Regions from separate parts of the Tardiphaga sp. 619_E2_N8_4 genome, predicted to be linked through region 1. Evidence: predicted binding sites of a transcription regulator. Region 1 holds the regulator's gene; the other holds the start of a gene.

Region 1 (16,027 bases):
ACGGCCTCCTCGAAAGCATTGCGCGCCAGCGACAGGTCGCTGCGCAGCCGCGCGAATTCTTGCGGGTAGCGCGCCAGGCAATAAACGGCAGCGCCGATACCGTTCACCGTCGTGTCCAGCCCTGCCGACAGCAATGAGCGCACCAGCAGCGGCGCCTCGTCGGCGGTGATGTCGCCGGTGTCGACCCGCGCATGGATGCAGGCGCCGAAACCGCCGGGCGCGAGATTGTCGCGCTGGCATTGCGCGGCGACATAGGCCTGATGCGGCGCCGAGCGTTCGATGGCGTCCTGGCGCAGCTGGTTCGGCGGGCCGAAGGCGTTGAAGACAAGACCGGCATAAGGCAGCAGGTTTTCGCGGCCCTCCTTCTGCAGTCCCATCGCATCGGGGAACACCGAGAGTGGATAGGCTTCGGCAAGATCCGCGACCGCGTCGAAACTGCGCCGCTCCAGCAGTTCGTCGACCTTGGCATCGGCCGCCGCAGCGAAGCCGTCACGCAGCTGCTTCATCACCGCGGGCGACAGGACCTTGTTGAGTACCGCGCGCGTGCGCGTATGCGCCGGCGGGTCGGCTTCGAGGATGAGGCTCTGCGGGCGCCACGGCTTCTCCCTGGCGAAGTCGCTGAGGCCCACGCCGCGGCTCGAGCAGAACGTCGTGGGATCGTTCAGGACTGCATGAACTTCGGCATAGCGCGCGACCGCGTAGACGTTCCATTTGTCGAGATACACCACGGGCCCGGCTTCACGCAGCACCTCGTGGGTGGGGTGAGGATCGGCGAAGAAGTCCATGGCGAAGGGATCGACGTCGAGGTGGACGACGGGCTGAGACGATGCGTCGTTCGGCAAGGCTCCGCCAAAGGACAGCACCGGCGGGGTGTGGGGCGATGCCGTCGTGACCGTGGCAACCATGTGAATCTCCCATATTTTCTTGTTGGCAATTGCGGCTGCGTGTCTCTATTCCTCAGGACCACGTGATCTCGCCGATTTCGACGACGTCATGCTGGCAGGCAGGATCGTGGTGCATGAGCAAGAATGGATCGGGAAAAACGGTTCGAAAGCCCGCCAAGGCGAAAGCGACAAAGGTCAATGTCAGGACTGTTGCCGCGAGAGCGCCCGCGTCCAAAGGCGGGCAGTTGCTCGATCTTGAGCGCTATGTGCCGGCCTTCATCACCTTCATTGCGAACAAGCTCTCGCGCAACGCGACCGCGCTCTATCAGAAGCGCTTTGGCGTGAATGTCACCGAGTGGCGCATCATGTCGCTGCTGGCGATCGAGCCCGGCATTCCCGCCTCGCGCATCTGCCACGTCATCGGCTTCGACAAGGGACCGGTCAGCCGCACGCTTGCCATGCTGGAAGAACGCGGCCTGGTCGCCATCAATGCCGACCCGGACGACGCACGCACCCATTCGATTACGCTGACCACGAAGGGTCGCACGACCCATGACGCCGTTATCGTGACCGCGCTGGAACGCGAGCGAAAGCTGCTGTCCTGTCTGGATGAATGCGAACGCGAGGTACTGATCGACTTGCTGCGACGCATTCACGGCAATCTCGGCGCGGTAACCGGCTAGGCCACCACGCGTTACTCGCGCGTCATCAATCGCTGTCCCGCACAAGCGGTCCACCATCGTTTCTCTCCCTGCGGGGCGCGGCAGTTGACTGCTCTATGTAGCGCCCTCTTTGGAAAGGCTCTCACGAATTAGTTGCCTAGGCAACAGAAATATCGGGACGGTTTGTCACGCGGAGGCAAGGATTTTCTGCCACCATCCGCTAACCTGCGCCGCACATGTTCAATCGTTGAGCCAAAAGATACAGATGACGATGTCGCTTACGCCAAATTCCGCAGACGCCCTGCTATTTGATCTCGGCCGCGTCGTGCTGGATATCGATTTCACGCGCGTGCTGAAGGTCTGGTCGGACTACGCGCAGTGTACACCGGACGACATCGTGAGCCGGTTTGCGCGCGGCGACGTCTATATGCGACACGAGCGCGGCGAGATTTCCGACGACGCATTCTTTGCGCATCTGCACGACACGCTCGGTATCGATCTGACGCCGGCACAATTTCTCGAAGGCTGGAATGCGATCTTCGTCGGGGAGATGCCGGGCATCGCCGAACTCCTCGCGCATGCCGCGAAGCGCTGGCCGCTTTACGCATTCTCAAACACCAATGTCGCGCATGTCACGCATTTCTCGGAACACCATGCCGATCTGCTCAGTCACTTCGACACGGTGTTTCTGTCGTCCTCGATCGGGCTTCGCAAGCCCGATGCAAAATCCTATGAGCACGTCATCGCGGAAATCGGCATCCCCGCCGACCGCATCGTGTTCTTCGACGATCTTGCCGACAATATCGAGGCCGCTCGCGCTTGCGGATTGCAGGCCGTCCACGTCACCTCGCCGACTTCCGTCGCCGAGGCGCTCAAGGCACTCGGGCTTTAGGTCCGCGAGATGCGCTGGAAGGCGATGCTGGTGAGGACGCCGAGCAGTGCCCAGAACAGCAGGCTGGTCAGGACCGCCGCAACGACGAAACTGTGCGACAGCGCTTCGGGGACATCCGTATGACCAGCGGGCGCCTGTGGAGCGCCGATCAGATGCGGCAGGATGATCAGGCCGAGGCCTAAAATGGCAGCCCATGACGCCTTGCGGAAGACCAGCAGGCCGAGCCCCGCCGCGGTGGCGCAGGCGGTGCCGATCCACCAGGTCTGGCGCAGTGTGAGGTCGGCGACAGGCATTCCAGGCAGCTCCGGCGGCAGGCCGAGGCCGGGCGCCGCCGTGAAGACGACGAAACCGCCGAGACCCCAGAACAGCCCTTCCCGCCAGCTCACGGCCCGGCCACGCAGCGCGAAGATGCCGGCCAGTAGCAACGCGAAGCCGATGGCCGTCAGGATATTGGCGCCGGTGGTGAAGGCATTGCGTTGCAAGCCCTCGGTGGGCTCCCATTCGGCCTCATGGCTATGGGCGGCGGCGCCATGGTCGTGCGTATGGGCGGGCTGCGCGGCAGCCGTCGGCGCAACAGCAGCCGGAGCTTCCGCCTTGCGCTCATAAACTTCGCTTTTCTGGATCAGGGGAATGGTCCCGACCATCTGGGCGCCGGTGATGGCAGCGCCAGTGATCACGCCAGCCAGCGCTGCCGAGAAAACGATCGACCTGAAGACGGACATGTCTCAGTGGCAGGGGAATGCGTTGGCGTGACGCGTGTCGTGGGCCGCATTATGGACCGCGCTGATATGCGAGAAACCGACCACCCCGACGATAAACAGACCGAGCGCCATGGCCAGAACGGCCTGCACGACGACATTAACGTCAGTGGTGACGGCGGAGATCTGGGCGGTCTGGGTCTGTTGCATCGGAATCCTCGCGAAATAGAGGGCCAATTTAGCCGAGTTGCTCCGGCGGCGCGACCGTTAATTTTACATCGCGCGGGCGAGATCGCGGCTGGTCAGATGAAAGTTCGCATCTGCCGCTACCGACGCACGCACGAGCTTGGCGCTAGCCGCCGCCTGGAACACCGCTCTGTGGTCTTGAAAATAGGCCGCGCAGTCCTCCGGCGACGGGTAGCGCCGGAGCAGCGTCCGGAACGCATGACGGTGCACCATGCATAGCCCGCGATGGCCGGACGGCCGGAACGCCAGCGCATCGACATCTGCCCGCCAGACAGGCGCTTCATCGGCGGTTGCGGCGTGGTTGTCGGTCATGATCGCCGATGTCTACCGTGTTTCCCTGCCCTGCCAAAGCGCCGGTGGTTTTGCGTCCGCTCCCGCTCTCCGCTATGACGGGCGCCCACACTGCCGGAGATCCCCGCGATGGCCCTGATGCCGGTTACCGATGCCATGGCCGCGATTCTCGCGGGCGCCGATGCGCTGCCTGAGGAGATGGTGCCGCTGGAAGACGCGTTCCACCGCGTGCTCGCCCGCGACATCGCTTCGCTGCGCACGCAGCCACCGGAGCCCATGTCGGCCATGGACGGCTATGCGGTGCGCGCCGCCGATGCGACATTGGGCGCCAAGCTCCGCGTGATCGGCGAGATCGCCGCAGGCAAGCCGTTCGACCGCCCGCTGCAGACCGGCGAAGCCCTGCGAATCTTCACCGGCGGCGTGCTGCCCGCTGGCGCCGACGCCGTCGTAATCCAGGAAGATACCACGCGCGATAGCGATATGGTCGGGATCAACGAGGCCGCGATTTCCGGCAAGCATATCCGCCCGGCTGGCGTCGATTTCAACGAAGGCGATGTGCTGTTGCGCGCCGGCACCCGCCTTACCGATCGCGACCTGGCGCTTGCTGCCGGGATGAACCATCCGTCACTGCCCGTGCGGCGACGGCCGGTCGTTGCCGTGCTCGCCACCGGCGACGAACTGGTCATGCCCGGCGCGGTCCCTGGCCCCGGCCAGATCGTGCTCTCCAATGGTTTCGCGCTGCGTGCGTTGGCCCGCGCTGAAGGCGCCGAGGTGATCGATCTCGGCATCGCCGTCGACACGTTGGAGGCGACCACATCGGCCATTCAGTGCGCGATCGATCTGAAGGCGGACGTGCTGATCACCACCGGCGGCGCGTCGGTCGGCGACCACGACCTCGTGCAGCAATCCCTGATCAATGCCGGCGTCGAGATGGCGTTCTGGCGCATCGCCATGCGGCCCGGCAAGCCGATGATGCACGGACGCCGCCAGGGCATGCGCGTGATCGGCCTGCCCGGCAATCCCGTCTCGTCCTATGTCTGCGGCTTCCTGTTCATGGTGCCGCTGCTGCGCGCGCTATCCGGCCGAAACGAGGTCGCTCACGCGCTCGAACCCGCGGTGCTCGGCCGCGACCTCGCCGCCAACGACCAGCGCGAGGACTATCTGCGCACGCGTCTGGAAACCCGCGCCGACGGCACCGTGGTGGCGACGCCGGTGATGAAACAGGACTCGTCGCTGCTGGGAAATCTGGCTGTCGCCGAAGGACTTCTGATCCGCAAGCCATTCGCTCCCGCCGCCGCCGCTGGTGATTCCTGCGCGATCATGCGACTGCCTGTCTAAAGGCCGAGATGCGCGATGGGATGCCGGGCCACCGGAACTTCCGCCGCGCGGCATGTTCTCTGAGCTTTTTTCTGACTGAGATACCTTAACGCGGCTTCAGTCACTGAATTGTCACGTAACGCAGCGAGACATCGCTGCGAAACAAGATCGGTGCACAAATGGACTATTTCAAACGCTTCAATTTCCTGTTTGCGATGCCAACATTCGACGCCGACGATCTCGAGGGCATTCGCCTCAATCAGATCGTCGATGAGATCGAGCGTTCCGGCTTCGAGGTCGTCAAGGCGCGCAAGCTCGAAGACGCCACGATCGCGGTCCAGACCGACGCGGCGATCGGCTGCATGGTGGTCGACTGGGGCAAGAAGGGCCTCGAAGGCAAGACCGCGGCGCTGATCAACCTGATGCGCAAACGGGGCCTCGATTTCCCCATCATCCTGCTGATCCGTCGCAAGCGGTTTGAAGACGTCCCGGTCGAGGTGCTCGATTTCATCGACGGCTATGTCTTCCTGTCGGAGGAAACACCGCCGTTCATCGCCAAGAATCTGATCAGCCGGTTGAAGCAATATGCCGAGACGCTGAAGACGCCGTTCTTCGGCGCGCTGGTCGACTATGCCGAGGAAGGCAACCAGCTCTGGACCTGCCCCGGGCACAATGGCGGCGTGTTCTACAGCCGCAGCCCGATCGGGCGGGTGTTCATGGAACATCTCGGCGAAGCCGTGTTTCGCGACGACCTCGACAATTCGGTGCTCGATCTCGGCGATCTGCTGACTCACGAGGGCCCTGCTTTGCAGGCGCAGAAGGAAGCCGCGCAGATCTTCGGGGCGGAGAAAACCTATTTCGTGCTCAACGGCACCTCGACCTCCAACAAGGTCGCGCTATCGGCTCTGGTCACCGATGGCGATCTGGTGCTGTTCGATCGCAACAACCACAAGGCGGCCCTGCACGGCGCATTGATGATTTCAGGCGGTGTGCCGATCTATGTGCCGACGACGCGCAATCCCTGGGGCCTGATCGGCCCGATGAACTGGGATGCGCTCGACGAGGACGCGCTGCGCGAGCGCATCCGTATCAATCCGCTGGTCACGGATCCCGAGGCCTGGAAGCGTCCACGCCCGTTCCGCGTCGCCGTGGTCGAACAGTGCACCTATGACGGCACCATCTACAGCGCCGAGATGATCATCGCGCGCATCGGCCATCTCTGCGATTACATCCTGTTCGACGAAGCATGGGCGGGTTTCATGAAATTCCACCCGCTCTATGCCGGCCGCTTCGCCATGGGGCTCAAGGAGCTCGGCCCGGATTCGCCGGGCATCATCGCGACGCAGTCGACCCACAAGCAGCTCGCGAGCTTCTCGCAGGCGTCGCAGATCCACATGAAGGATCGTCATATCCGCGGGCAGAAGCGCCGCGTCGAGCATCGGCGCTTCAACGAAAGCTTCATGCAGCACGCCTCGACCTCGCCATTCTATCCACTGTTCGCATCATTGGATGTCGGCGCGCAGATGATGAAGGGCCGCTCTGGCGAAGTGTTGTGGGACGACACGATCCGGCTGGGCATCGAACTGCGCAAGAAGATGCGCGCCGTCCGCCGCGAATTCGAGGAGAAGGAAACCCGCGCCGAGCGTCGCTGGTTCTTCGAACCCTTCGTGCCCGAGCGCGTCGCAATTCCCGACGCAGCCAGCGAAGGCGCTGTTCACAATGTGCCGTGGGAAAGCATCGGCACTGACCAGCTCGCCACCAATCCGTCCTATTGGCAGCTCGCCCCTGAGGCTGCCTGGCACGGCTTTCCCGGAATGGTCGCCGGCTTCGCCATGACCGATCCCAACAAGCTGACGGTACTGACACCCGGCTTCGACCGCACCACCGGCGGCTATGCGGAACACGGCATCCCCGCGCCCGTGGTCGCGCAGTTCCTGCGCGAAAATCGCATCGTGCCGGAGAAGAACGACCTTAACTCGCTGCTCTTCCTGCTGACGCCCGGCGTGGAGGCCAGCAAGGCCGGCACGCTGATATCGGGCCTTGTCGCCTTCAAGAAGTTTCATGACGACAACGCGTTGCTGGAAGACGTCATCCCGGAATTCGCACGGCGCAGGCCCGCGCGTTACGCGGGCATACGCCTGCGGGATCTATGCGGCGACATGCACCGGTTCTTCCGCGAGGCCAATGTGAGCGAACTTCAGACCAGGCAATTCTCCGCTGACCATCTGCCGGAGATTGCCATGTCACCCCATGATGCCGCGCGCTGTCTGGTGCGCAACGACGTCGATTACCTCCCGATCGATGAGATCTTCGGGCGCGTCGCGACGACGCCGTTCGTGGTCTACCCGCCCGGCATCGCCACGATCGTCCCCGGAGAACGGCTCACCGAACGGTCAAAGCCGATGATCGATTATCTCAGGATGTTCGAGACCTGCTTCAACACATTCCCGGGCTTCGACGTCGAGATCCAAGGCATCTACCGCAAGGTCGACGCCAATGGCCGGATCCGACTTTACACTTACGTGGTCTCCGAATAGGGAGCACGTAAGGAGCCTGATTTGCCAACGGAACTCGAACAGCCGGTCGTCATCCGACCATCACGCGACACCGACGTCGATGCCATGCTGGCGATCTATCGCCGGCACATCCGGCAAGGCGTCGAGGAAGGCGTCAGCGACGCCGACACGCCGCAGCCCGACGATCTCAGAGACCGGCGCAAGAACCTGCGCAGCAAACGGTTCCCGCACCTCGTCGCCACGCAAGGCGGCGAGGTCGTCGGCTATGCCTATGTGGTGCTGTTCCGCAAGCGACCGGCCTATCGCTACACGGTCAAGCATTCGATCTATATCCACCACGGTCATGTCGGCCGGGGCATCGGCCGCCTGTTGATGCGCGAACTCATCGACGTCTGCGCGGCGGCCGGCTTCCGGCAGATCATCGGCTATATCGATGCCGACAACACGGCCTCGCTCGGCTTGCATGAGAGCTTCGGCTTTGCCCGCGTCGGCTTGCTGCCCGGCGTCGCCTATCGCTCCGGCCGCTGGGCCGACACGATCATGGTTCAGCGCTCGCTGGCCACCGGCTCCACGACCCCGCCGCCGCCCGTTGGGCGCATGACGTCTGCGTAGACCAAGCGACCGGGAAGCATTTTCCATGTCCGTCGAGGGTCGACGACTGGTGAGGAACAGCCTCCTCAAACCTCCCTCAACGCGCATTCTGTTGACGGCAAATTAAGCATTGCAGAACACATATGGAACATATAGTGTTCGTTCATGATTTGTTTCGAGATTCTGTGGCTTTGAGTAGTTTGAGAGTGCCCGAACTCGCGCAACCGATCTTCGAACGATCGTCTCTGGATTGAGGCTCACGTTCGAAGGCCCTTTGAAACGCACGCGGCGGCCGACACCGTCAACTGAGGATGGCTTCAGATGCTCACGCGCAAACAATACGAACTCCTGCGATTCATCGATCAACGGTTGAAGGAAGCCGGCGTCCCGCCCTCCTTCGACGAGATGAAGGATGCGCTCGACCTGCGCTCGAAGTCCGGCATCCATCGTCTGATCACGGCGCTGGAAGAACGCGGCTTCATACGCCGTCTGCCCAACCGCGCCCGTGCCATCGAAGTCATCAAGCTGCCAGAGCTCGGCGCGCCGGTCACCGGCGGCACCGGGCGCCGCGGCTTCACGCCCAGCGTCATCGAAGGCACGCTTGGCAAGGTGCGTTCGGCCGCCAGCATCGCCAGCAACAGCGGCGATGATGACAATGGCCGCACGGTTGCTATCCCGGTCATGGGCCGGATCGCGGCAGGTACGCCGATCGAGGCGCTGCAGACCCGCAGCCACACCATCAGCATGCCCGCGGACATGCTCGGCTCCGGCGAACATTACGCGCTCGAAGTGCGCGGCGATTCCATGCAGGACGCCGGCATTCTCGACGGCGACACCGTGCTGATCCAGCGCAACGAGAGCGCCGACACCGGCGACATCGTGGTGGCCCTGATCGACGACGAGGAAGCCACGCTGAAGCGCTTCCGCCGCCGCGGCGCGTCGATCGCGCTGGAGCCAGCGAACGACGCCTACGAGGTCCGCATCCTGCCGCCTAACCGGGTGCGCATTCAGGGCAAGCTGATTGGCCTGTATCGTCGCTACTGAGGCTGTGGCCTCGGCGGATTACTGATCTTCGGGTTGAAGATCGGTTTCCGCCGGCGTCGCATCCACCGGCCGATTTTGCGGCGTGCGACTGTCCTGGATCAGATCGTGCTGGGGCTCATCGGGGATAGCGCGCGACCACGGGCGGTCCAGGCCAGGCGGGCGCACGGCATCGATGGTAAAGCCGTTGGCAGTTCGCTGCAGGCTCACCGCGCCATTTCGTTGCAAGCGATCCTGATCGATCACCAGCGCCTTGCAATCCCTCGGCGATTGTCTCGTCGTGACGATCAGCGCCGCTTTCTCGCAATCATCTGTGAAAGCATCCGGCTGTAGAACCAGCGCCACCAAAGCGCCATCGGCCAGCGCCGTGATGCACCCGTCGCGGTCGCAGGACACGCCGTGGCCGACTGAGGCATCGGTCGGCAGGCGTGCATCGGCATCGCCGGCAAGCCACTCTTTCAGCAAAAATGTATCCTTGGCGCTGCGCATCACGTGGAGATGCCCGTCCCTGCCCCGTACCGCGACGCTGCGACCATCACCCGAGATCAGCACATCCGGCTGCTTCACCAGCAATGCCCATACAATCGAGAGCACCAGCACGCCAGCCCCCGCGAAGCGCAACGGCGTGCGCAGCAATCCGAGCACGATGATGCCGATACTGGCTGATATCAGCGGTCCGGTGCCGAAGGCCGGCATCCGGCCGATGGCGCCGGGCAAGGCTGCGACCCATTGCGTGACCACGATCATCCACTGGATGCCGACATCCATCAGCCGCCAGAACACACCGTCAAAGCCGAACGGCATGGCCACCAAACCGAGAATGCCGGCCGGCATCACCAACGCCGAGACCACCGGCATCGCCAAAAGATTGGCGAGAACGCCATAGGGCGTGACGCGATGAAAGTGAAAGGCAGCATAGGGCGTGGTGGCAAGGCCCGCGACCAGCGAGGCCAGCACGAGCATCGCGATCTCACGTCCGCCCCATAGCGCCACGCGCGCCGTCGCGGAATGATCGGACGACGCAAACAGCGCGGGCATGCCGATCTGCACCAATGCGACGAGCCCCAGCGTCGCCGCGAACGACATCTGGAAACTCGGATGCACCAGTGCCTCCGGCGCGACGATCAGCACGACCATTGCCGCCACCGCCAGCGTGCGGAACGTCACCGCCCGGCGATCGACCATGACTGCAATCAGCACGACGGCCGTCATGAAAAACGATCTCTGCGTCGCGACTTCAGCACCTGACAACAGCAGATAGAACAGTGCTGCGAATAACGCAGCAGCCGCTGCGACTTTCTTGATCGGGAACGTCACCGTCAGCACGGGGATCAGTGCCAGCAGCGCGCGGATCGCAAAGAACACCACGCCGGCGACAACGGCCATGTGATAGCCAGAAATCGACAATACATGACCGAGGCCGGAGATGAACATCGCATCATTGACGTCAGCCGAAATCGCATCGCGGCGGCCCGTGAGCAGCGCCGTGGCAATGGCGCGGCTATCGCCCGAGAGCACTGTGCGGATCCGCGCGTCGATGGCGTCGCGTAGCCCCTGCATGGTCGCCGAATAGCGTAGCGCCACACTCGGCTGTATCGGCGGATCGACTGCCTTGATGCCGCCCATCACAAAACCGGACGCGCCGATCCCTTGAAAATACAGATCCCGTCCGAAGTCGTAGCTCCCCGGCCGGAGCGGCGGCAGCGGCGGCTGCAGCCTTGCCTTCAATTCGACGAAGCTGCCGATGGCAGGCGCCATGCCCTTCTTCACCGACAGCCGCACACGGGTGAGCTTCGGCGCGGCGCGCGGGCTGTCCATCGTGGCAACGCGCAGCACGAAGCGATCCGTGCGCTCCCGTTCCTCGTGAGTTTCAACGAAGCCGGTCAGCGCGACGGAATAGAGCGGCTTCGCCAGAACCTCATGAGCCACGCGCGCGGTTTTCATTGCAGCCATCGCAAAGCCGGCCGCGGTTGCCGCAATGAGCAAGATCAAGGGAAACCATCGCTGCCGCCGCAGCAAAAACGCAGCCACGCAAAGAAGGCCTGCCGTCGCAGCGGCAACCCAGGCCACCGGCTCATGCTCAGCGGCAAAATACAGCGCGATGCCGGTCCCGAAAGCGATCGGCACCCAAGGCAGCAAGCGACCGGGACCAGCTTCGGCCCACACCCACGTCCAGAGCGTCTCGAAGCCCGACGTTGATGACGTCGGTGACGGGAGAGCGACGCCTGCCGTGGCCGGCGGCGGCCATGTGGTCGCCGTGCCGGATCGGCCCCGCCGCTGTTGCTGATCCCCGCCCCGCGCCATCGAACGCCCGCACGCCAAGCTTGTCCTTCCGAATGCTATCGGAAGGGCAAGCGGCGGCTAGCGGAACGGATGCAGAATACGAAAACTAATCCCTGGGGTTGCTCAAGCGAGCTTGGCGTAGCTGTCGCGCAGACCGACGGTACGGTTGAAGACCAGCTTGCCCGGCGCTGAATCCTTGTCGCGACAGAAATAACCCTGGCGCTCGAACTGCACGACATCGCTTGTGTTGTCGCTCGCCAGCGCCGGCTCCAGCATGGCGCCGGTCAGCGTCTCCAGCGAGTCCGGATTGAGCTGCGATGCGAACTCGGTCGCATTGGGCTGCGGATCGGCGAACAGCTGATTGTAGACGCGCACTTCCGCCTGCACGGCATCTGCAGCGCTCACCCAATGGATCGTCGCCTTGACCTTACGGCCGTCTGGCGCATTGCCGCCCCGGGTTTCCGGATCATAGGTGCAGCGCAGTTCGACCACCTCGCCGGCAGCGTTCTTGATCACGTCCTTGCAGGTGATGAAATAGCCGTAACGCAAGCGGACCTCGCGGCCCGGCGCCATGCGGAAGAACTTCTTCGGCGGCTCTTCCATGAAGTCGTCATGCTCGATGTAGAGCTCGCGGCCGAATGAAATCTGCCGGTTGCCGAGCGACGCATCATCGGGATGGTTGATGGCTTCGAGCTGCTCGGTCTGTCCTTCCGGGTAGTTCTCGATCACCACCTTCAGCGGCTTCAGCACCGCCATGCGGCGCTGCGCCGTGCGATTCAGTGTCTCGCGCACGGCGAAGTCGAACATCGAGATATCGACGGTCGAGTTGGCCTTGGCGACGCCGATGCGCTTGACGAACTCGCGCAGCGCTTCAGCGGGAATGCCGCGGCGCTGTAGGCCGGCGAGCGTCGGCATCCGTGGATCGTCCCAGCCGGTGACATGGCCGCCGCGGACAAGTTCGGTCAGCACGCGCTTCGACAGCAGCGTGTAGGTCATGTTGAGGCGCGCGAATTCATACTGATGCGGCCGCGACGGCACCGGCAGGTTTTCCAGGCACCAGTCATAGAGCGGCCGGTGATCCTCGAATTCGAGCGTGCAGATCGAATGCGTCACGTGTTCGATGGCATCCGACTGACCGTGCGCGAAGTCGTAGCTCGGATAGATGCTCCAGGCGGTGCCCGTGCGCGGATGATGCGCATGCAGGATGCGATAGATCACGGGATCGCGCAGGTTGATGTTGCCCGACGACATGTCGATCTTGGCGCGCAGCACGCGGGCGCCGTTCGGGAATTCGCCGGCGCGCATCCGCGCGAACAGATCCAGGTTCTCATCAACCGAACGGTCGCGGAACGGGCTGTTCTGGCCGGGCTCCGTCAGGGTGCCACGCTTAAAGCGGATCTCTTCCTGCGACTGGTCATCGACATAGGCCTTGCCGGCGCGGATCAGGTGCACCGCCCAGTCATAGAGCTGCTCGAAATAGTCCGAGGCGTAGTGCAGGTTGCCCTCGCCCCAGTCGAAGCCGAGCCAGCGGACGTCGCGCTGGATGGCGTCGATATATTCCTGCTCTTCCTTGGTCGGATTGGTGTCGTCGAAACGCAGGTTGCAGTGGCCGCCGAACTCCTCGGCAACGCCGAAATTCAGGCAGATCGACTTGGCATGGCCGAGATGCAGGTAGCCGTTGGGCTCCGGCGGAAAGCGCGTCACCACGCTCTTGTGCTTACCGGATTGCAGGTCCGCCGCAACGATGTCGCGGATGAAGTCACGGCCTGCGTCGGATACCGATTCGTCTGTCATTTTCTGCCTTTCAAGCTGCGCCCTATGTGCCAAATCCGGAAGGCCGCGCCAAGGCCGGATCAGGGGCCGGGTCCCGCGAAAGGGCCTTTTCCGATGCGGTTCCGACCCCAAATCCGCGTTTATTCGCCGTGAGACAGCGCCCTGTCGTTGTGATAAACGCCCGCCAACACTCACACCGAACTCGATCGAACCCGCTGATATGACCGCTCCCGTCGTTACCCGTTTCGCCCCCTCGCCGACCGGCTTCCTCCATATCGGCGGTGGACGCACCGCGCTGTTTAACTGGCTCTATGCCAAGAAGACCGGCGGCAAGATGCTGCTGCGGATCGAGGATACCGACCGCGAACGCTCAACGGACGCCGCGATCGACGCCATTATCGACGGGTTGAAGTGGCTGGGCATCGAGTGGGACGGCGACACCGTCTTCCAGTTTGCCCGTGCCGGCCGGCACCGCGAAGTCGCCGAACAGCTGCTGGCCGAGGGCAGGGCGTATTACTGCTATGCCAGCGCCGAGGAACTGCAACAGATGCGCGAGACCGCCCGCGCCGAGGGCAAGTCCAAGCTCTATAACGGGCTGTGGCGCGACCGTGATCCGTCGGATCCGCGCCCCGACGTCAAACCGACGATCCGCCTGAAGGCGCCGCTCACCGGCGAGACCGTGATCGAGGATCAGGTACAGGGCCGCGTGGTCTGGCAGAACGAGAATCTCGACGACCTCGTGCTGCTGCGTGGCGACGGCAATCCGACCTACATGCTCGCCGTGGTGGTCGATGACCATGACATGGGCGTGACCCATGTCATCCGCGGTGACGATCATCTGATCAACGCCGCCCGCCAGAAGCAGATCTACGACGCGCTCGGCTGGACCGTGCCCAGCATGTCGCATATTCCGCTGATCCACGGACCCGATGGTTCGAAACTCTCGAAGCGCCACGGTGCGCTCGGCGTCGAGGCCTATCGCGCGCTGGGTTATGTGCCGGCCGCCCTGCGGAATTACCTGGTGCGGCTCGGCTGGAGCCATGGCGATCAGGAAATCTTCTCGACCCAGGAGATGATCGACGCCTTCGACCTGTCGGGGATCGGCCGTTCCGCCGCGCGCTTCGATTTCGCCAAGCTCGAAAATCTCAACGGTCACTACATCCGTCACACCGACGATCAATCCCTCGTGACCATGTTCGAGGACGTGCTGAATTACGTGCCCGGCGGCGCCGAACTGAAGGCGAAGCTCAACGACACTACGCGCGCTCAGCTGTTGCGCGCCATGCCCGGCCTGAAGGAACGCGCCAAGACGCTGATCGAACTGATCGACGGCGCCAATTTCATCTTTGCCGATCGCCCACTGGCGATGGAGCCGAAGGCGCAGGCCGCGCTGACGCCGGAAACCCGTGTGCTGATCGGCAAGTTGCGCACGGCACTGGAAGCCGTCACCGACTGGACCGCAGCAAATGCCGAAGCTGCTACCCGCGCCTTTGCCGAGGAAGCTGGCATCAAGCTTGGCGGAGTCGCGCAACCGCTTCGCGTGGCGCTGACCGGCAAGACCACATCGCCCGGCATTTTCGATGTTCTGGCGGTATTGGGACGGCAGGAATGCCTGGACCGGCTCGCCGATCAGGCATCTATTTAGCATAGCTGTAGGCTGCTTTTGCCCGCCTTGCAGCGCACACAGCAATACGCTACGCATTCTGGCGAATGCTCTGGAATTCCCGGCTAGCCTCCCCATTTCTCCTGAAATGTCGGTGGCTTGCCGGCCCCTCAACGATCTCATCGGGGACCACGCGATGGACGCAAAAACCAATACCAAATCCGCAACGCTGACAGTCGACGGCAAGAGCTTCGAACTGCCGATCCACAGCGGGACCGTCGGCCCTGATGTCATCGACATCGGCAAGCTCTACGCCCAGTCCGGGATGTTCACCTACGATCCCGGCTTCACCTCGACGGGCAGCTGCCAGTCCAAGATCACCTATATCGATGGCGATGCCGGTATCCTCGAATACCGCGGCTACCCCATCGAGCAGCTCGCCGAGAAGGGGGACTTCCTCGAGACCTGCTATCTGCTGCTGTACGGGGAACTCCCGACCAAGGCGCAGAAGGCAAAGTTCGACGCATTGGTCACGAACCACACCATGGTTCACGATCAGATGAGCCGCTTCTTCCAGGGATTCCGCCGCGACGCGCATCCGATGGCCGTGATGGTCGCGTCGGTTGGCGCCCTCGCCGCGTTCTACCACGACTCAACTGATATCAACGATCCGAAGCAGCGCGACATCGCGTCGATCCGCATGATCGCCAAGATCCCGACGCTCGCGGCGATGGCTTACAAGTACACGATCGGTCAGCCCTTCGTGTATCCGACCAACTCGCTCGATTTCGCGGCGAACTTCATGAAGATGTGCTTCGCCGTGCCGTGCGAGGAGTACAAGGTCAATCCGGTGCTCGCCAAGGCGCTGGACAAGATCTTCACGCTGCACGCCGACCACGAGCAGAACGCATCGACCTCGACGGTCCGCATCGCCGGTTCGTCGGGCGCCAATCCGTTCGCCTGCATCGCCGCCGGCATCGCCTGCCTGTGGGGACCGGCGCATGGTGGTGCCAACGAAGCCGCGCTGCAGATGCTCGCCGAAATCGGCACTGTCGACAAGATTCCGGAATTCATCGCCAAGGTGAAGGACAAGAATTCCAGCGTCCGCCTGATGGGCTTCGGTCATCGCGTCTACAAGAACTACGATCCGCGTGCCAAGCTGATGCAGCAGGCCTGCCACGAAGTTCTCAAGGAAACCGGTCACGGTGGCGACGAGATGCTCGCCGTTGC
Region 2 (16,027 bases), 4.1 Mb from region 1:
AGCACGCCGGCGGTCGAGATCAGCATGCCGATGCGATAGGCCGCGACATAGGACGCCATGCCGGCCGCCTGTTCGCTCTCCGGCAGGCTCTCCACACGAAACGCATCGACGACAATGTCCTGCGTCGATGACATCGCAGCGACCAGCAGCGCACCAAGGGCGACGAACAGTGGCGAGCGGGCGGGATCGGTCAGCGCCAGCAGCAGGATCGCGACGATCAGCAGCAGTTGCGAGAACACCAGCCAGCCGCGGCGGCGGCCGAACTGGCGCGTGAAGAAGGGCACATGCAGCGCGTCGACCAGCGGCGCCCAAAGGAACTTCAGCGTGTAGGGCGTGCCGACGAGGGCGAACAACCCGATGGTACCGAGATCGACGCCGGATTCGCGCATCCACACCAGCAGCGTGGAACCGGACAATGCAAGCGGCAGACCCGACGACAGGCCAAGCAGCAGCACGATCAGCACCCGCGGCTGCAGATACACCGCCATGCTCTCGCGCCAGGTGGCACGGGGCTTCAAGGCGAGGGCGGCTTCGGACGAGTCAGGCGCGCTGGTCATGGGGAAGGATTAGCAGATTCGGGAGGGAGCGGCCTGTGGCTTCGTATCCTTCCCCTCGGTTGTCATCGCCCGGCCTGGCGCGCAATTGCGCGCTAGGACCGGGCGATCCAGTATCCGGCGTTGGTTGTGTTTGGCAGCGTCGTACGAACGTAAGGTCGGTGTATACTGGGTCAACCGGTCAAGCCGGGTGACGACAAGTGAGTTTGGTGCAACGGCAGTGGCGAGTCCTGACGATGCGTGCCTACAACTTTTACGTCTACATTCTCGCCAGCGAGATTGGTGGGACGCTGTATATCGGCGTGACGAACGATCTCATTCGCCGCGTATACGAACACAAAACGAAAGCCGCAGAGGGATTCACGAAGGCCTATGGCATCGACCGGCTCGTCTACTACGAACGCTTCGACAATATCGAACACGCCATGCACCGCGAGAAGCGGCTCAAGAAGTGGATGCGGGAATGGAAGATCGCACTGATCGAGAAAGATAATCCCAATTGGGATGATCTGTATCCCCTCATCTGCCGGTGAGGCTCCCCTCTCTCGGTTGTTATCGCCCGGCTTGACCGGGCGATCTGGTATCCGACGGGGTCTGCGGTGGGCAGCATCGCGCAAACGCAAGGCTGGTGTTTACTGGGTCACCCGGTCAAGCCGGGTGACGACAAGTGAGTTCACTCCCCTGCCTGAATCTTGCGCGGCAGTGGCGCGAACATGTCGGGGGCCGCGGTCCTGGCGACCGCTGGGGCGACCTCGGTGGTAGGCTCACTCTTTCTGAAATCCAGCTCCTCGATGCGGCCGGCGCGCTTTTCGATCTTGTCGGCGGAGATCAGGATCTGGCGGACGTCCTCATTGGCCTGCCCGAAATGCGTCTGCAGCTTCATCACGCGATCGCGCAAGCGAGTGAGGTCGTCGCCCAGATTCAGTACCTCCGTGCGGATCTGGTCGGCGGCGTCGCGCATCCGCGCGTCTTTGAGAATCTGCTGCATCACCTGGATGGCCAGCATCAACAGCGACGGCGACACCAGCACGACGCGGGCGCGATAGGCCTTCTGGATGATGTCGTCGAAACCGTCATGGATTTCCGCATAGACGGATTCCGACGGCACGAACATCAGCGCCGTATCCTGCGTCTCGCCGGCCACCAGATACTTCTCGGCGATGTCGGTGACATGTTTCATCACGTCCGCGCGCAAGCGCTGCGCTGCGTATTTCTTCTCGTCATCGCTGCGCGCGTCATGCAGCGCCGTGACGGCTTCCAGCGGGAATTTCGCGTCGATGCACAGCGGGCGCTGGTCCGGCAGGAAGATCACGCAGTCCGGCCGCTTGCCCGACGATAGCGTGTGCTGGAACGCATAGGCGCCGCTCGGCATGCCGTCCTTGACGATGCTTTCCATCCGCGCCTGACCGAAGGCGCCGCGTGACTGCTTGTTGGCGAGCACGTCACGCAAGGTCGTCACCTGCGAGGTGAGGTCGGTGAGATTCTTGTGGGCGTTGTCGATAATGCCCAGGCGCTCATGCAGCGCGCTCAGGCTTTCCATGGTGTTGCGCGTGGTCTGTTCCATGGATTGGCCGACGCGATGGGTCACGGAGTCCAGTCGCTCGGACACCGCGCGTGCCATGTCGGCCTGACGGCCCGCCAAGGCCTGGCCCATGGCGTCGACGCGGCCGGTGGCCTCGTTCTGCGCCTTCAGCACTTCGCTGAGGCGTTCTTCCAGTTCGTCGGCGCGGATCGCCTGGGCCATGGCCATGGCGGCGCCGCGGCTACCGGAGCGAGCGATGATGATGGCGATGGTGAGCAGCAAACCCAGCGCCAGAGCACTGAAGCCCATCAATGCCACGCCGGCGGTGACCGGCATGTCGCCGATCATGAAAAGAATCTCGTTCATCCCATCCTTGTAGCCGATTCGGTCGGTCACGCGAACGAAGAGGGAACGTTTATGGTTAATGCAAGATGAATTTTCCTGGTTAACCCAAGCCTAAGAAATATGGTTAAGCGAACCTTAACCGGCATCGTTAACCGCGCCTCAATTTTCATGGTTAGCGGGGAGTTAATGTCCTTCAAAGTCCAGCTTTTCCAGCGGATTGACCCGGACCGGCGCGCAGATTAAATCGCCGCCATGGCCATTCGTGAAATCATTATCCTGCCCGACAAACAGTTGCGGCTGATCTCCAAACCTGTCGAGAAGGTGACGTCGGAGGTGCGCAAGCTCGCCGACGACATGTTCGAGACGATGTATGACGCACCCGGGATCGGGCTGGCGGCGATCCAGATCGCGGTTCCGCTGCGGCTGATCACCATGGACATCGCCAAGAAGGACGATGAGGAGGACGGCAAGAAGCCACGCGTCTTCATCAATCCGGAGATCATCTCGGCCTCGGAAGAACTCTCGGTCTACGAGGAAGGCTGCCTGTCGATCCCTGAATATTACGAGGAAGTGGAACGTCCGGCGACGGTGCGGATCCGCTATATGGACCTCGACGGCAAGACCATCGAGGAAGAGGCCTCTGGCCTGTTCGCGACCTGCATTCAGCATGAGATCGACCATCTCAATGGCGTGCTGTTCGTCGATTACCTTTCCAAGCTGAAGCGCGACCGCGTGCTGAAGAAGTTCACCAAGCTCGCCAAGCGCGCGGAGTAGTTTCTCCGCGCAACGCTGCAACAGATCGGCTCCGACCTATGTCGCTTCGTTTGATCTTCATGGGCACGCCGGATTTCGCGGTGCCGACGCTGCTCGAACTCGTGGCCCACGGCCATGAGATCGTCGCCGTCTATACCCGCGAAGCAAAGCCCGCCGGCCGGGGCATGAAGCTGCAGCCGACGCCGGTGGCGCGCGAGGCTGAACGGCTCGGCATTCCCGTGTTCACGCCGAAAACGCTGCGGACGCCGGAAGCCGAAGCCGAGTTCCGGTCGCATGAGGCCGAGGCTGCGGTCGTCGTCGCCTATGGCATGATCCTGCCGCAGAATATTCTCGATGTACCGCCGCTCGGCTGTTTCAACCTGCACGGCTCGCTGTTGCCGCGCTGGCGCGGCGCCGCACCGATCAATCGTGCCATCATGGAGGGCGACGCCGAGAGCGGCGTCATGGTGATGAAGATGGATGTCGGCCTCGACACCGGCGATGTCGCCATGGCCGAGCGCCTGGCGATCACCGATGCGATGACGGCGCTGGACCTGCACGATGCGCTGGCGCCGCTTGGTGCCGATCTGATGGTGCGGGCCATGGGTGCGCTGGAAAGGGGACGGCTGAGCCTGACCCCGCAGAGTGCAGACGGCGTCACCTACGCGGCCAAGATCGACAAGGCCGAGGCCAAGATCGACTGGTCGAAGCCGGCGCGCGACGTGCTTCGGCATTGTCATGGCCTGTCGCCGTTTCCCGGCGCGTGGTGCGAAGTGCCGATCGAGGGCGAGGCGGTGCGCGTGAAGGTTCTGCGCTGCGAGCTTACAAAGGGCGCGGGCGCGCCCGGCGAGATCATCGACGATCAGCTCACCATCGCCTGCGGCGAGGGCGCGATCCGGATCATCGACCTGCAGCGCGCCGGCAAGCAGCCGATGAAGGCCAGTGAATTTCTGCGTGGCACGCCGTTGAAGCCGCCTCTGCGGGTGGGCTGATGCCGCGCTACAAGATGATCATCGAATATGACGGCACACCATTTTCCGGATGGCAGGTGCAGGCCAACGCGACGCTGACCGTACAGGGCGCGCTGGAGCGTGCCGCCGAGGCCATTTGCGGCGAGCCGATCCGCGTCCATGGCGCCGGTCGCACCGATGCCGGCGTCCATGCGCTCGGCCAGGTCGCCCATTGCGACGTGCCGAAAGTGCTGGTGCCGGGTCGCTTTCGCGATGGCATGAATGCCCATCTGCGGCCGCATCCGGTCGGCGTGCTGTCGGCGGATATCGTGCCGGATGATTTCGAGGCGCGGTTCTCGGCCATCAGACGCCACTATGTCTATCGCATCACCAATCGCCGCGCGAACCTCGCCGTCGATGCCGGCCGGGTCTGGCGCGTGCCGCGCCCGCTCGATGTCGCTGCCATGAGCGAGGCTGCGAAGCGTTTGCTCGGTCGACACGACTTCACGACCTTTCGCGATACCGAATGCCAGGCCAAGTCGCCGATCCGCACGCTCGATCAGCTCGATGTGGTGCAGAACGGTGAGGCGATCACCATCACGACCTCCGCACGCTCGTTCCTGCACAGCCAGGTGCGCTCGATGGTTGGCTCACTGGTCTGGGTCGGCAACGGTCGCTGGACGCCGGACGACCTGGCTGCGGCGCTTGCCGCGAAGGACCGCAGCGCCTGCGGCATCGTGGCGCCGCCGGATGGGCTGTATCTGGTAAAGGTCGACTACTAGACCTTCACGCCCTTCATCGCGTCCCAGAACAGATCCTGTCCATTCGCGACATTCGCCGTCCAATGCTCATGCGCAAAATCATTGGCGTCGTCGGTGATGAACTTGAAGGCGCGCCAGGGAATGCCGTGGCGCAGGCAGACCTGCGCGATGGCAAACAGTTCCATATCGACGATATCGACATTGTTCGACACCAGCCAAGGATCGCTGGAGGTGACGAAACTGTCACCACTGCCGCAGATCACGCCGCGCTGGCCCGAGACCAGGCGGTCGAGATCGGGCGCAAAGGGCGTGCGGCCGCGCGGCGCCAGTGGCTCGGCATTCATGTCACGCTGGATCACGTCGCTGACCTCGACGAGGCCGTTGAGTTTGGTGTTTAGCTTGCCGGCGGTGCCGTAGTTCACGACGAGCTTGGGCTGCATGGCCTGCACCGCCTGAAGCGTTGCGATCGTGGTGTTGATCTTGCCGACGCCGGTGAAAATCACCTCGATCTCGGCAGGCGCGCGTGATTTGTCGAGCTCGCTTTCGAGCGCGGTGAGGACGAGAATCTTGCCGTTCATGCGAAATACCGATCCAGCACGCCGCGATAGATTTGGGTGAGCTTCTCCAGATCGGCAACCTTCGTGTGTTCGTCGATCTGATGCATGGTCTGCCCGACCAGGCCGAATTCAATCACCGGGCAGTAGTTCTTGATGAAGCGCGCATCCGAGGTTCCGCCACCCGTGTTGAGATCCGGTATGCGACCGGTAACATCCTTGATCGCAGCGACGACCGTATCGGTAAACGCGCCCGGCTTTGTGACGAAGCTGTCCGAATTGCTCGGCTCCCAGATCACATGCGCGCGAATGCGATTGCCGGCGGCAGTTGCGACGCGTGCATCGATCAGGTCGCGCAATGACGCCTGCGTGTGATGGTCGTTGAAGCGGATGTTGAACTTCGCCCGCGCTTGCGCGGGGATGACGTTGGTCGCCTTGTTGCCGACATCCACCGAGGTGAATTCGAGATTGGACGGCTGAAACTGCGCATTGCCCTGATCGAGCGGATCGCTGCTCAGCGCTGTGATCAACGCGGCTATATCCGGTACCGGATTCGATGCGCGATGCGGATAGGCGACATGGCCCTGCACGCCATCGACGACCAGCGTGCCTGATTGCGACCCGCGGCGGCCGATCTTGATGGTGTCGCCCATCTCCTCGACATTCGACGGCTCACCGACGATGCAATGATCCAACTTTTCGCCGCGCTCGGCCGCCCATTGCAGCAGCTTGACGGTGCCGTTGACCGCAATGCCTTCCTCGTCGCCGGTGATCAGGAACGAGATCGACCCCTTTGGCTGGCCGCCATTCGCTGCGAGATAGTCCAGCACGGCGGCCACGCTGGCGGCGATGCCACCCTTCATGTCCACGGCACCACGGCCGTAGAGCAGCCCGTCCTTTACGTCGCCGGAGAAAGCGCCATGGGTCCACGCCGCTTCATCACCGGGCGGCACCACGTCGGTATGGCCGGCGAAGCAGATATGCGGCGCGGAAGTCCCGATGCGCGCATAGAGGTTTTCGATGTCGGCGCTGCCTTCCTCACTGAAGGTGACGCGATGGACTTCAAAGCCGGCTGACGTCAGCAGGCTCTCGATCACGCCGAGGGCGCCGGCATCAGCGGGGGTGACTGAGGGGCAGCGGAGAAGATCTTGAGCGATGGAGAGAGCGTCGGTGGACATCAGACCCTTGGTGCAGTGGCAAGCGCGGCAAGCGGATCGGGACCGTATTCGTTCGGCCCGGCGGTGCCGCGCAGGAAGCCCAGTTCGACGATGGCCCAGATGGTCACGGCGAAGCTGGCGATATGAAAGACGAAGCTGGTGCTCGCGCTGCTGGTACTACCAATGCCGCTCAGGACGCTGGGGCCGAGCCAGAACGCCAGGATCCACCATCCGCTCTTCTCGCGGTCATGCAGCCGCTTGATGCCGGTGGCGATGCCGGACCAGGTGCCGGCGACGATCAGGACGATAGCCGCCAGCCACAGCAGGATGGCTGCGCCGACCATGCTGAAAAGCCGGTCGGTGTCGAATCCGCCGAGCCACATCACGGCAGCGGCAATGAAGGCGATCCAGATGACCAGGTAGATCAGGATGGCTAGCCAGTATTTGCCGCGGTTGATCCGTCCCGTGAAGCTGAAAAGCAGCGTGGTCCAGTCCATGGCAGCCCTCAATTCAACGGATCGGTCCGGTTTGCACGATGCTACGCGCAAACCGGACGAAACGACAAATCAGTCGCGCAGCAGTTCGTTGATGCTGGTCTTGGAGCGGGTGCGCTCGTCGACACGCTTCACGATCACGGCGCAGGCGGTGGAGGGGCCGATCTGACCGTTCTTCATCGGCTTGCCGGGCAGGTTGCCGGGGACCAGCACCGCATATTCCGGCACTTCGCCGACGAATACTTCGCCCGTCTCGCGATCGACGATCTTGGTCGATGCGCCCAGGAACACGCCCATGGCCAGCACCGCACCCTTGCGCACGATCACGCCTTCAGCGACTTCCGAGCGGGCGCCGATGAAGCAGTCGTCCTCGATGATCACCGGGCCGGCCTGCAGCGGCTCCAGCACGCCGCCGATGCCGACGCCGCCGGAAATGTGCACGCGCTTGCCGATCTGGGCGCAGGAGCCCACCGTCGACCAGGTGTCGACCATGGAGCTCTCATCGACATAGGCGCCGAGATTGACGAAGGACGGCATCAGCACGACGTTCTTGGCGATGAAGGCCGACTTGCGCACGATAGCGCCCGGTACAGAGCGGAAGCCGGCGTCGCGGAAGCTGTTGTCGCCCCATCCCTCGAACTTCGAGGGCACCTTGTCCCACCAGGCCGCGCCGCCGGGACCACCAGAGATCTGCGCCATGTCATTGAGGCGGAACGACAGCAGCACGGCCTTCTTCAGCCACTGGTTCACGGTCCACTTGCCGTCGTCGGCGCGGACGGCGACGCGGGCCTCGCCCTTGTCGAGCAGGTTCAGCGCCTGATCGACGGCGTCGCGGACTTCACCCTTGGTCGAGGCGTTGACGTTATCGCGCGCGTCGAAGGCGGCATTGATGGTGGATTCGAGGGCGGTCAGCGACATCGCGATTTCCTTGGGCAGATCGTGGGTAAAAGGTGATTTCTTGAAGCTTTTGTCGGGATTTGGCCGGGGAGAGTCAAGACGCGCGGGCGGCCATCCCGCCCTACCGGGCCTTGTTCAGCGCCGCCAGAAACCCGGTCAGATCGTCGGTGACGTGATCGACATGGTCGTCGTCACGGCCTTCCAGCTCCCAGTCCTCGCGGACGACCTCCTTGGCGCCGTCAGGCACGATCAGCACGGTGGTCATGCCGAGTTGGTGCGGCACCACGAGGTTGCGTGACAGGTCCTCGAACATGGCCGCCTTGGAGGGATCGACGCCGTGCAGGCGCAGGAACTTGTCATAGGTCTGCTGAGCCGGCTTCGGCTCCAGATCGGCGGCGATGATGTCGAAGATCGCTTCGAACTGATTGGCGAAGCCGAGGCGCTCCAGTACCGCGCCGGCATGGGCGACCGAGCCGTTGGTCAGGATCAGTTTGCGGCCTGGCAGTTGTGCGATCGCGGCGCCCATCACCGGATTGGGCTCCAGCGGCGAATGATCGATCTCGTGGACGAAAGCCAGAAAGTCGTCGGCGCGGACCCCGTGTTCGGTCATCATGCCGCGCATGGTGGTGCCGTAACGCTTGTAATAGTCCTTCTGAACCTTGAAGGCCGCGTCGGGTGAAATCCTGAGGAAGTTCGCGACGAAGTCGCGGATCTTGCCATCGACCTGCTGCCACAGGTTCACGTGGTGCGGATACAGCGTGTTGTCGAGATCGAACACCCATGTCTCGACATGGTTGAAGGCGCGCGGCGATTTGGTCGGCAGGGTCATTGATTGTCTCTGTTGTCTGGCCGTCACGGTGTCCCAAAGCGCAGCGTCTTGCCGCCGCCGGACATATCGACGATGGCGAAGCCGGCGCTGGTGAGGCCGCGGGTATTGCAGTCACTGTGTTCGCGAATCTCGAATTTGCTCTCGCGTGTGCACAGCATGCGAACGCCGCCCCAGTTCAGCGGCTTGTCGTTGAGCTTAATGGCACGGCCATTGTCGTCGACGGCCTCGGCGAAACTGAGGATCTGGCGGGGTTGGCCGACAATATCCGGTCGCAGGCATTTGCCTGGCTCGATGCGATACCAGCCGCGGCTGACAACGCCCTTGCCATCATCGGTCGCGACTGACGCCATCACCTTGTAGGACGTGTCGTTGCACCAGGTGAGGCCTGTTGCGGAGGGCGCCTGCACGGCGGCGATCATTGTCTCGAAGAAATTCGGCGTTGAAACCACATCGGCAGCAAGACTACGGCTCTTGAGGAAGGACGAGAGCGCGCTCTGGGTCTTGGGCCCATCCACGCCGTCGATGGGCGCGGCGTCGTAACCGGCGATCACCAGCAGGCGCTGGATCGCGGCGAGCTTGGCCTGTTCGTCGTCATATTCGCTGTCTTCCGCGAGATAGGCGACCATATTGCCGTCGTCGGTCTGCGTCGGCTTGATCATCGTGAACGGCACTTGTGACTGTCCGGCACGGCATTGCCGGGCAGCGGCGATGACGAAGTTATCCGGCGCGATACACAGGTTGTCGGTGCCGTTCTGCGCCACGGGTGAGGCGCCGTAGATGCTGAGCGCGCGGGCATGCAGCAGGATGCGGTCGGCCGTCAGCGTGCCCTGTACGACGACACGACACTGTGCGGGATCGATGCGAAACCAGCCGCGCGTCGCGGTGGCGCTCTTGTCGTCGATGCCGATGGCGGCTTCGACGACATAGCTCATCCGGTTGCAGAGTTTGAGATCGGCGCGGGCTTTGCCCGAGACGAATGCCGAGCAGATCAGGGCGACACCGAAAAGGAGTGTTCGTCCGCCCTCCCTCCGCACGTCATGCCCGGGCTTGACCCGGGCATCCACGCCTTTCGCTTTCCACCAGCCAGACGCGAATGGCCGGGACAAGCCCGGCCATGACGACGTGTGGTGTGGTGCGTCCATCACTTGTGAATCAGTGTGCCCGTGCCCTGATTGGTGAAGAGTTCGAGCAGCACGGCATGCGGGGTCTTGCCGTCGATGATGACGACGCCTTCGACGCCCTGTTCTAGCGAATAGATGCAGGTCTCGACCTTCGGAATCATGCCGCCGGAAATCGTGCCGTCGGCGATCAGCTTGCGGGCATCCTTGATCGACAGTTCCGGGATCAGCTTCTTCGACTTGTCGAGCACGCCCGGCACGTCGGTGAGCAGCAGCAGGCGCTTGGCCTTCAACGCGCCTGCGACGGCGCCGGCAAAGGTATCGGCATTGACGTTGAAGGTCTTGCCGTCCTTGCTTGCTGCGAGCGGCGCCAGCACCGGGATCAGCTCATAGCCGATCAGCTGGTTGAGCAGCGTGAGATCGACCTTTTCCGGCTCGCCGACAAAGCCGAGATCGACCACCTTCTCGATGTTCGAATCGGGATCGACCATGGTGCGCGTCGCCTTCGACGCGGTGACCATGTTGCCGTCCTTGCCGCAGAGACCAACGGCCTTGCCGCCGGCTTCGTTGATGTAGCTGACGATCTGTTTGTTGATCGAGCCGGCCAGCACCATCTCGACGATCTCGATGGTCGCCGCGTCGGTGATGCGCAATCCGGCGGCGAATTCCGACTTGATGCCGAGACGCTGCAGCATCTGCGCGATCTGCGGGCCGCCGCCATGCACGACCACCGGATTGATGGCGGTCTGCTCCAGGAGGACGATATCGCGGGCAAATGCGCGGGCCGTATCCTCGGCGCCCATGGCGTGCCCGCCATATTTGATGACGATCGTCTCTTCGTCATATTGCTGCATGTGGGGCAGCGCCTCCGACAGGATGCGGGCCTGGTCGAGAGCACTGATGATGGGCGCGTCGGTCATGAAGCGGATCTCACGGTGAGCAATCTGCGGCGCGTTCTAGCCGATTGATTGCCGCCGCGCAAAGCATCGCTGCTCTGTCCAGTGGCCCGGCGTCAGGTGGAGCGCGGCCAGGCTGCGGATACCGCCAGCGCCAGCCAGCTCAGGATCAGCAGGGTGCCGCCGGTCGGGGCGGCCATTGTGAACAAGCCGTGACCGACATATTGGCGCAGGGTCAGGTCGCCGGCGAAGAGCGCGGCAGCAATGACAAAGCCGAAAGCTGCCGTCAGGCCGATCTGCAGATGGGCGACGCCGCGCTCGATCAAAGCGACGGCGCCGAGAATGGCGGCGGCATGAAACAGCAGCATCGAGGAGGCCGAGGCCAGTCGCGTCGCGTCCGGCTGGTGCGCCGAAGCGGCGGCGAGAATGACGCCGTCGGCGCCCATCACGCCAGCCAGGATGACAAGAATGCGAAACAGGCTAAAGCGGGTCATCAGTTGCGCTCGTTCAACAGGCGGACCATTGCAGCCCGCAATTCGGCCATGCCGTCGCCGGTGCGCGACGATGTAACCAGCACGTCCGGAAAGGCTGCCGGATGAGTCCGCAACTCGGTGCGGACCTCTTCGAGGGTCTTTTCGAGTTCGCTCTTCTTCACCTGATCAGCCTTGGTCAGCACGATCTGGTAGCTGACCGCAGAGCGATCGAGGGACTTGAGCACGTCGAGATCGACATCCTTCAGGCCATGCCGGGAGTCGATCAGGACGTAGACGCGCGCGAGGCTCGCCCGGCCCTGGAGGAAATTGTAGATCAGCTTGGTCCAGGACGCGATCTTGACCTTCGGCGCCGAGGCATAGCCGTAGCCGGGCATGTCGACGAGCCGGAAGTCGGAGCCATCAGGACCTTCGAAGAAGATCAGCTCCTGCGTGCGGCCTGGCGTATGCGAGGTCCGCGCCAGCGCGTTGCGGCCGGTCAGGGAGTTGATCAGGCTGGATTTGCCGACATTGGAGCGGCCGGCAAAGGCCACTTCCATTCCTGCCATCGGCGGCAGCGTCTCGATCGAGGGCGAGGCCCAGATGAACGTCCATTCGCCTGCAAACAGCAGGCGGCCCTGTTCGATCAGCTTCGCATCGGTGTCAGTGGTCATGCGAAGTGGCTTTCTGTGTTGCTCCGGCCCTCATGGTGAGGAGGCGCGCAAGCGCCGTCTCGAACCATGAGCGCCCCGCCCTCGTCCTTCGAGACGCGGCCAAGTGGCCGCTCCTCAGGATGAGGGCTCCAAGGGTTACGTCTTCTTTTCAGCCGGCTTCTTCGCAAAGGTCGACTTCACGTTGTCGAACAGTTCGACCTTCACGCCGTTGCGATTCATGATGTAGGCCTGCTGCAGCACCGAGAGGGTGTTGTTCCATGCCCAGTAGATCACGAGGCCGGCCGGGAAGCCGGCGAGCATGAAGGTGAAGATCAGCGGCATCCAGTCGAAGATCATCTTCTGCGTCGGATCCGGCGGCGTCGGATTCAGCTTCATCTGGAACCACATCGTGATTCCCATGATGATCGGCCAGATGCCGAGCGCGAGGTAGTGACCGAACACCGGAATCGTCGTCGGATCGAAGGGGATCAGGCCGAACAGATTGAAGAGATTGGTCGGATCATGCGCCGACAGATCCTTGATCCAGCCGAAGAACGGCGCGTGGCGCATTTCGATGGTGACGAACAGCACCTTGTAGAGCGAGAAGAACACCGGGATCTGCAACATGACGGGAAGACAACCGGCGATCGGGTTGATCTTCTCCTTCTTGTAGATCTCCATCATCTCCTGCTGCTGCTTCATCTTGTCGTCAGGGAAGCGCTCCTTGAGTGCCGCCAGCTGCGGCTGCACGGCCTTCATCTTCGCCATCGAGGCGTAGGACTTGCTGGCCAGCGGGAAGAAGATGATCTTCACCAGCACCGTCACCAGCAAAATAGCGATGCCGAAATTGCCGAACAGGTGGAAAAACCAGTCGAGCGCCAGGAACATCGGCTTGGTGATGAAGTAGAACCAGCCCCAGTCGATCAGAAGGTCGAAGTGGTTGAGGCCGAGCGCTTGATTATAGCCGCCGAGGCCGACAGCCAGCGGGAAGTTGATGCCGACAGTGGCAGCTTCCTTGGCGCCGGCGAACAGGCGGGCATTGGCCGTGCCGGTGCCGCCGATGGCGATGGTCTGCGCGTCCTGCAGATAATCGGTCTGGTAGGTCCGCTGGGTGCCGGTCAGGTTCGACGAGAAACGGGCCTGCAGCTGCGCATTGGTGTCGGGCAGAAGCGCCGAAGCCCAGTATTTGTCGGTGATGCCGAGCCAGGCATTGGTGACCTTGAAATTCACCGCCTTGGCTTCGTCGATCTTCTTGTAACCGTATTCCTGCAGGCCCTGGTCGCCGAGATAGCCGACGAGGCCTTCATGCAGGATGTAATAGCCTTCGACATGCGGCGTGCCGTGGCGCGAGATCAGCGCGAAGGGATACAGCGTCACCGGCGCGTTGCCGATATTGCTGACGTCATCCTTGACCGAGAACAGGTAGCGGTCGTCGATCGAGATGGTGCGGGTGAAAGTCAGGCCGTCGCCGTTGTTGTACTTGAGCACGACAGGCGTGGTTGGCGTCAGGGCGTTGGAGCCTTCCTGCTGCCACTGGGTGTTCTGGTCGGGAATCTTGGTGTTCGCACCGGCGGCGGCGACCCAGCCGAACTCGGCATAATAAGGCGCGGCAGTGCCGGAGGGGGAGAACAGCACGATCGCCGGCGACTTCGGATCCACGGTGTCGCGGAACTTGGTCAGCGAGATATCGTCGAGGCGCGCGCCCTTCAGCGCGATGCTGCCGGAGATGCGCGGCGTGTCGATCTTGACGCGCTGCGACGCGGCAATGGCACTATCGCGGCTGACGATCGGAGCGTTGGCCGGCGCCACATTCGTGGGTGCGCCGCCTGCGGCGGTGGAATTCGCGGTCGGCGTCGTGCTGCCGGGCGTGGCGTTTGGCTGTGCGGTCGGGTTGGCGAGCTGGGTCTGCGTCGCGGTCTGTGCGCGCTGCTTCTCCATCTGCGGGATGTTGTAGAAATATTGCCAGCCGATCAGCACCAGGCCGGACAAAATGACGGCAATGATGGTGTTGCGATTGTCGGTCATCGTTCAGGTCTCGTCATTCAAATGCGGGTGCGGCTCTCGCTTCCGGCTGCGCGCTTGTCGCAGGCTGAAAGCGTCAGGTCACGCTGGTTTTAGAAGATTGCGTCTTAGAAGATTGCCGATCGAGGCGGTGCAGCGCCGAGCGGAGGTCGTCGAGCATCATCGTGAAATCGCGTTGGAGCGCGACACGACGGCCGACTAGCACATAATCGCTGTGGGGTCGCATGGATAAGACATCGACGCGCTTCACCAGTTCGCGAAGCCTGCGCCGGATACGGTTCCGCTCGGTGGCGGTTCCGTTTTTTTTGGTCACGGTAAAGCCGACCCTGATCGGGCCGTCGTCGTCACGTCGCCGGGTTTGCATCACAAAGGCAGGGCTGTTCACCCGCGGCCCATTGGCAGCGGCGAGAAAGTCCGCCCGCTGCCGTAACCGGTCCATGATGAACTCTCGGAAGAGATCCGATCAGGCGCTGAGGCGCTTGCGGCCACGTGCGCGGCGCGCAGCCAGAACCTTGCGGCCGCCAACGGTCGCCAAGCGAGCGCGGAAGCCGTGACGGCGCTTGCGCACCAATTTGCTGGGTTGATAAGTCCGCTTCACGGGTCGTTCTCCGCTGACCGGGCAATTCGCCGAGTAATTTGAGGTAAGTCCTAAAATGTTGGCTCAACGAGCCATTTCCGGCCCAAAGACGAGCCGCACCCGATCCAAAACCGGGTCATCGCGGACAGTTGGCGGGCTTATACGGGAGCGTCCTGTTTTCGTCAATGTTGCCCTGTAGCGGTGTTCTGATCCGCCAAATTCTTGGAACCATGGGATTAATCCCAATTTCCCGGTGTTTTCAGGTTGTTGGCGGTTGTGAAATTGCTCTATGGCTTAAGCGTGTTCGCTGAGCGGACAAATTTAAGAACTGGTCGCAAACATCATCGTAACAAATCGTCGTTGGACCCGTATCTCTCGATAGTTCAGCGTCAGACCGTGAGATCAGAGGCCAATATTGTGTCTTCGGCCGGCGAAAAGCCCATCGAGCCCGCGTTCAGGCTCGGCCCCATGCGACGGCTGGGGCTGTCGGGCAAGCTGTTGCTGCTCACCATTCCGCTGGTGCTGATTGCCGAAATTCTCATTTATGTGCCCTCGATCGCCAATTTCCGGATCAACAGGCTGAACGACAGGCTGGCCGCGGCCAATACGGCAGCACTGGTGCTGGATGCCGCGCCGCTCGGCATGGTCCCGGAATCGCTGTCGCGACAAATCCTGAGCAGCATCGGCGCACGTGCGGTGGCCATCAAGATGGGCCAGCAGCGCCGTCTGCTCGCCAGCGCGGATCTTCCGTCGCAGATCGACCATGACATCGATATGCGGTCGATGACGGTGTGGTCGGCGATTGTCGATGCGTTCGAAGTCATGCTGGAAACTGGCGATCAGACAATGCGCATCATCGGGCCGGCGCCCGGCGGGGCGCAATTCATTGAAGTAGTGGTCGATGAATTGCCGCTGCGGCAGGCGATGTATCGTTTCTCCAGCAATCTATTGTGGGTGTCGCTCGGACTGGCGATTCTCTCTGCCGGGCTGGTCTATCTGGCGCTGCATTATCTGTTCGTGCGGCCGATGCGGAATTTGACGGCCAATCTCGTCGCTTTCCATGAAAACCCCGAGAGCTCGGCGCGGATCATCGTGCCGAGCCAGCGCGCCGACGAAATCGGCGTGGCGGAGCGCGAATTGTCCGACATGCAGCGCGATCTCGTTTCGATGCTGCATCAGAAGAGTCGTCTCGCTGCGCTCGGCCTCGCGGTCTCGAAGATCAATCATGACCTGCGCAACCTGCTTGCGTCGTCACAATTGCTGTCGGATCAGCTCGCCAGCGTGCCCGATCCGCGCGTGCAGCGCTTCGCGCCGAAGCTGATGCGCTCGCTGGAGCGCGCCATCGCCTTCTGCCAGTCGACACTCTCTTATGGTCGCGCGCAGGAAGCTGCCCCCGATCGCAAGATGATTCTCGTTGAGCCGGTGGTCAACGAAGTCCGCGAATCGGCCGGGCTTGCGACCGACGTGTCGATCGG

Evidence for each region. Region 1 encodes LexA, which represses DNA repair genes until DNA is damaged. Its sites were predicted from a motif close to TGTTCNNNNTGTGTTCNG; they were not measured.
Region 2: the regulator LexA is predicted to act here: its motif matches at 2,473-2,490, upstream of AB8A23_RS02110 (DNA recombination protein RmuC).

What each region holds. Positions count from the first base shown of each region.
Region 1 covers NZ_JBPWQJ010000001.1:4,552,854-4,568,880, forward strand. Annotated here, with positions in the region: gene AB8A23_RS21905 (cytochrome P450) at 1-785, opposite strand, end outside; gene AB8A23_RS21910 (MarR family winged helix-turn-helix transcriptional regulator) at 1,019-1,567, shown strand; gene AB8A23_RS21915 (HAD-IA family hydrolase) at 1,812-2,438, shown strand; gene AB8A23_RS21920 (CbtA family protein) at 2,435-3,160, opposite strand; gene AB8A23_RS21925 (CbtB domain-containing protein) at 3,164-3,346, opposite strand; gene AB8A23_RS21930 (hypothetical protein) at 3,410-3,694, opposite strand; gene AB8A23_RS21935 (molybdopterin molybdotransferase MoeA) at 3,803-5,011, shown strand; gene AB8A23_RS21940 (Orn/Lys/Arg decarboxylase N-terminal domain-containing protein) at 5,170-7,527, shown strand; gene AB8A23_RS21945 (GNAT family N-acetyltransferase) at 7,549-8,118, shown strand; gene lexA (transcriptional repressor LexA) at 8,419-9,141, shown strand; gene AB8A23_RS21955 (ComEC/Rec2 family competence protein) at 9,160-11,442, opposite strand; gene AB8A23_RS21960 (glutamine--tRNA ligase/YqeY domain fusion protein) at 11,545-13,215, opposite strand; gene gltX (glutamate--tRNA ligase) at 13,415-14,839, shown strand; gene gltA (citrate synthase) at 14,994-16,027, shown strand, end outside.
Region 2 covers NZ_JBPWQJ010000001.1:421,474-437,500, reverse strand. Annotated here, with positions in the region: gene AB8A23_RS02120 (AmpG family muropeptide MFS transporter) at 1-557, opposite strand, end outside; gene AB8A23_RS02115 (GIY-YIG nuclease family protein) at 791-1,087, shown strand; gene AB8A23_RS02110 (DNA recombination protein RmuC) at 1,228-2,442, opposite strand; gene def (peptide deformylase) at 2,674-3,195, shown strand; gene fmt (methionyl-tRNA formyltransferase) at 3,234-4,166, shown strand; gene truA (tRNA pseudouridine(38-40) synthase TruA) at 4,166-4,906, shown strand; gene AB8A23_RS02090 (phosphorylase family protein) at 4,903-5,463, opposite strand; gene dapE (succinyl-diaminopimelate desuccinylase) at 5,460-6,617, opposite strand; gene AB8A23_RS02080 (DUF805 domain-containing protein) at 6,617-7,093, opposite strand; gene dapD (2,3,4,5-tetrahydropyridine-2,6-dicarboxylate N-succinyltransferase) at 7,163-8,008, opposite strand; gene AB8A23_RS02070 (pyrimidine 5'-nucleotidase) at 8,109-8,816, opposite strand; gene AB8A23_RS02065 (DUF1036 domain-containing protein) at 8,840-9,958, opposite strand; gene argB (acetylglutamate kinase) at 9,958-10,854, opposite strand; gene AB8A23_RS02055 (DUF423 domain-containing protein) at 10,947-11,324, opposite strand; gene yihA (ribosome biogenesis GTP-binding protein YihA/YsxC) at 11,324-11,974, opposite strand; gene yidC (membrane protein insertase YidC) at 12,110-13,978, opposite strand; gene rnpA (ribonuclease P protein component) at 14,052-14,414, opposite strand; gene rpmH (50S ribosomal protein L34) at 14,439-14,573, opposite strand; gene AB8A23_RS02030 (ATP-binding protein) at 15,021-16,027, shown strand, end outside.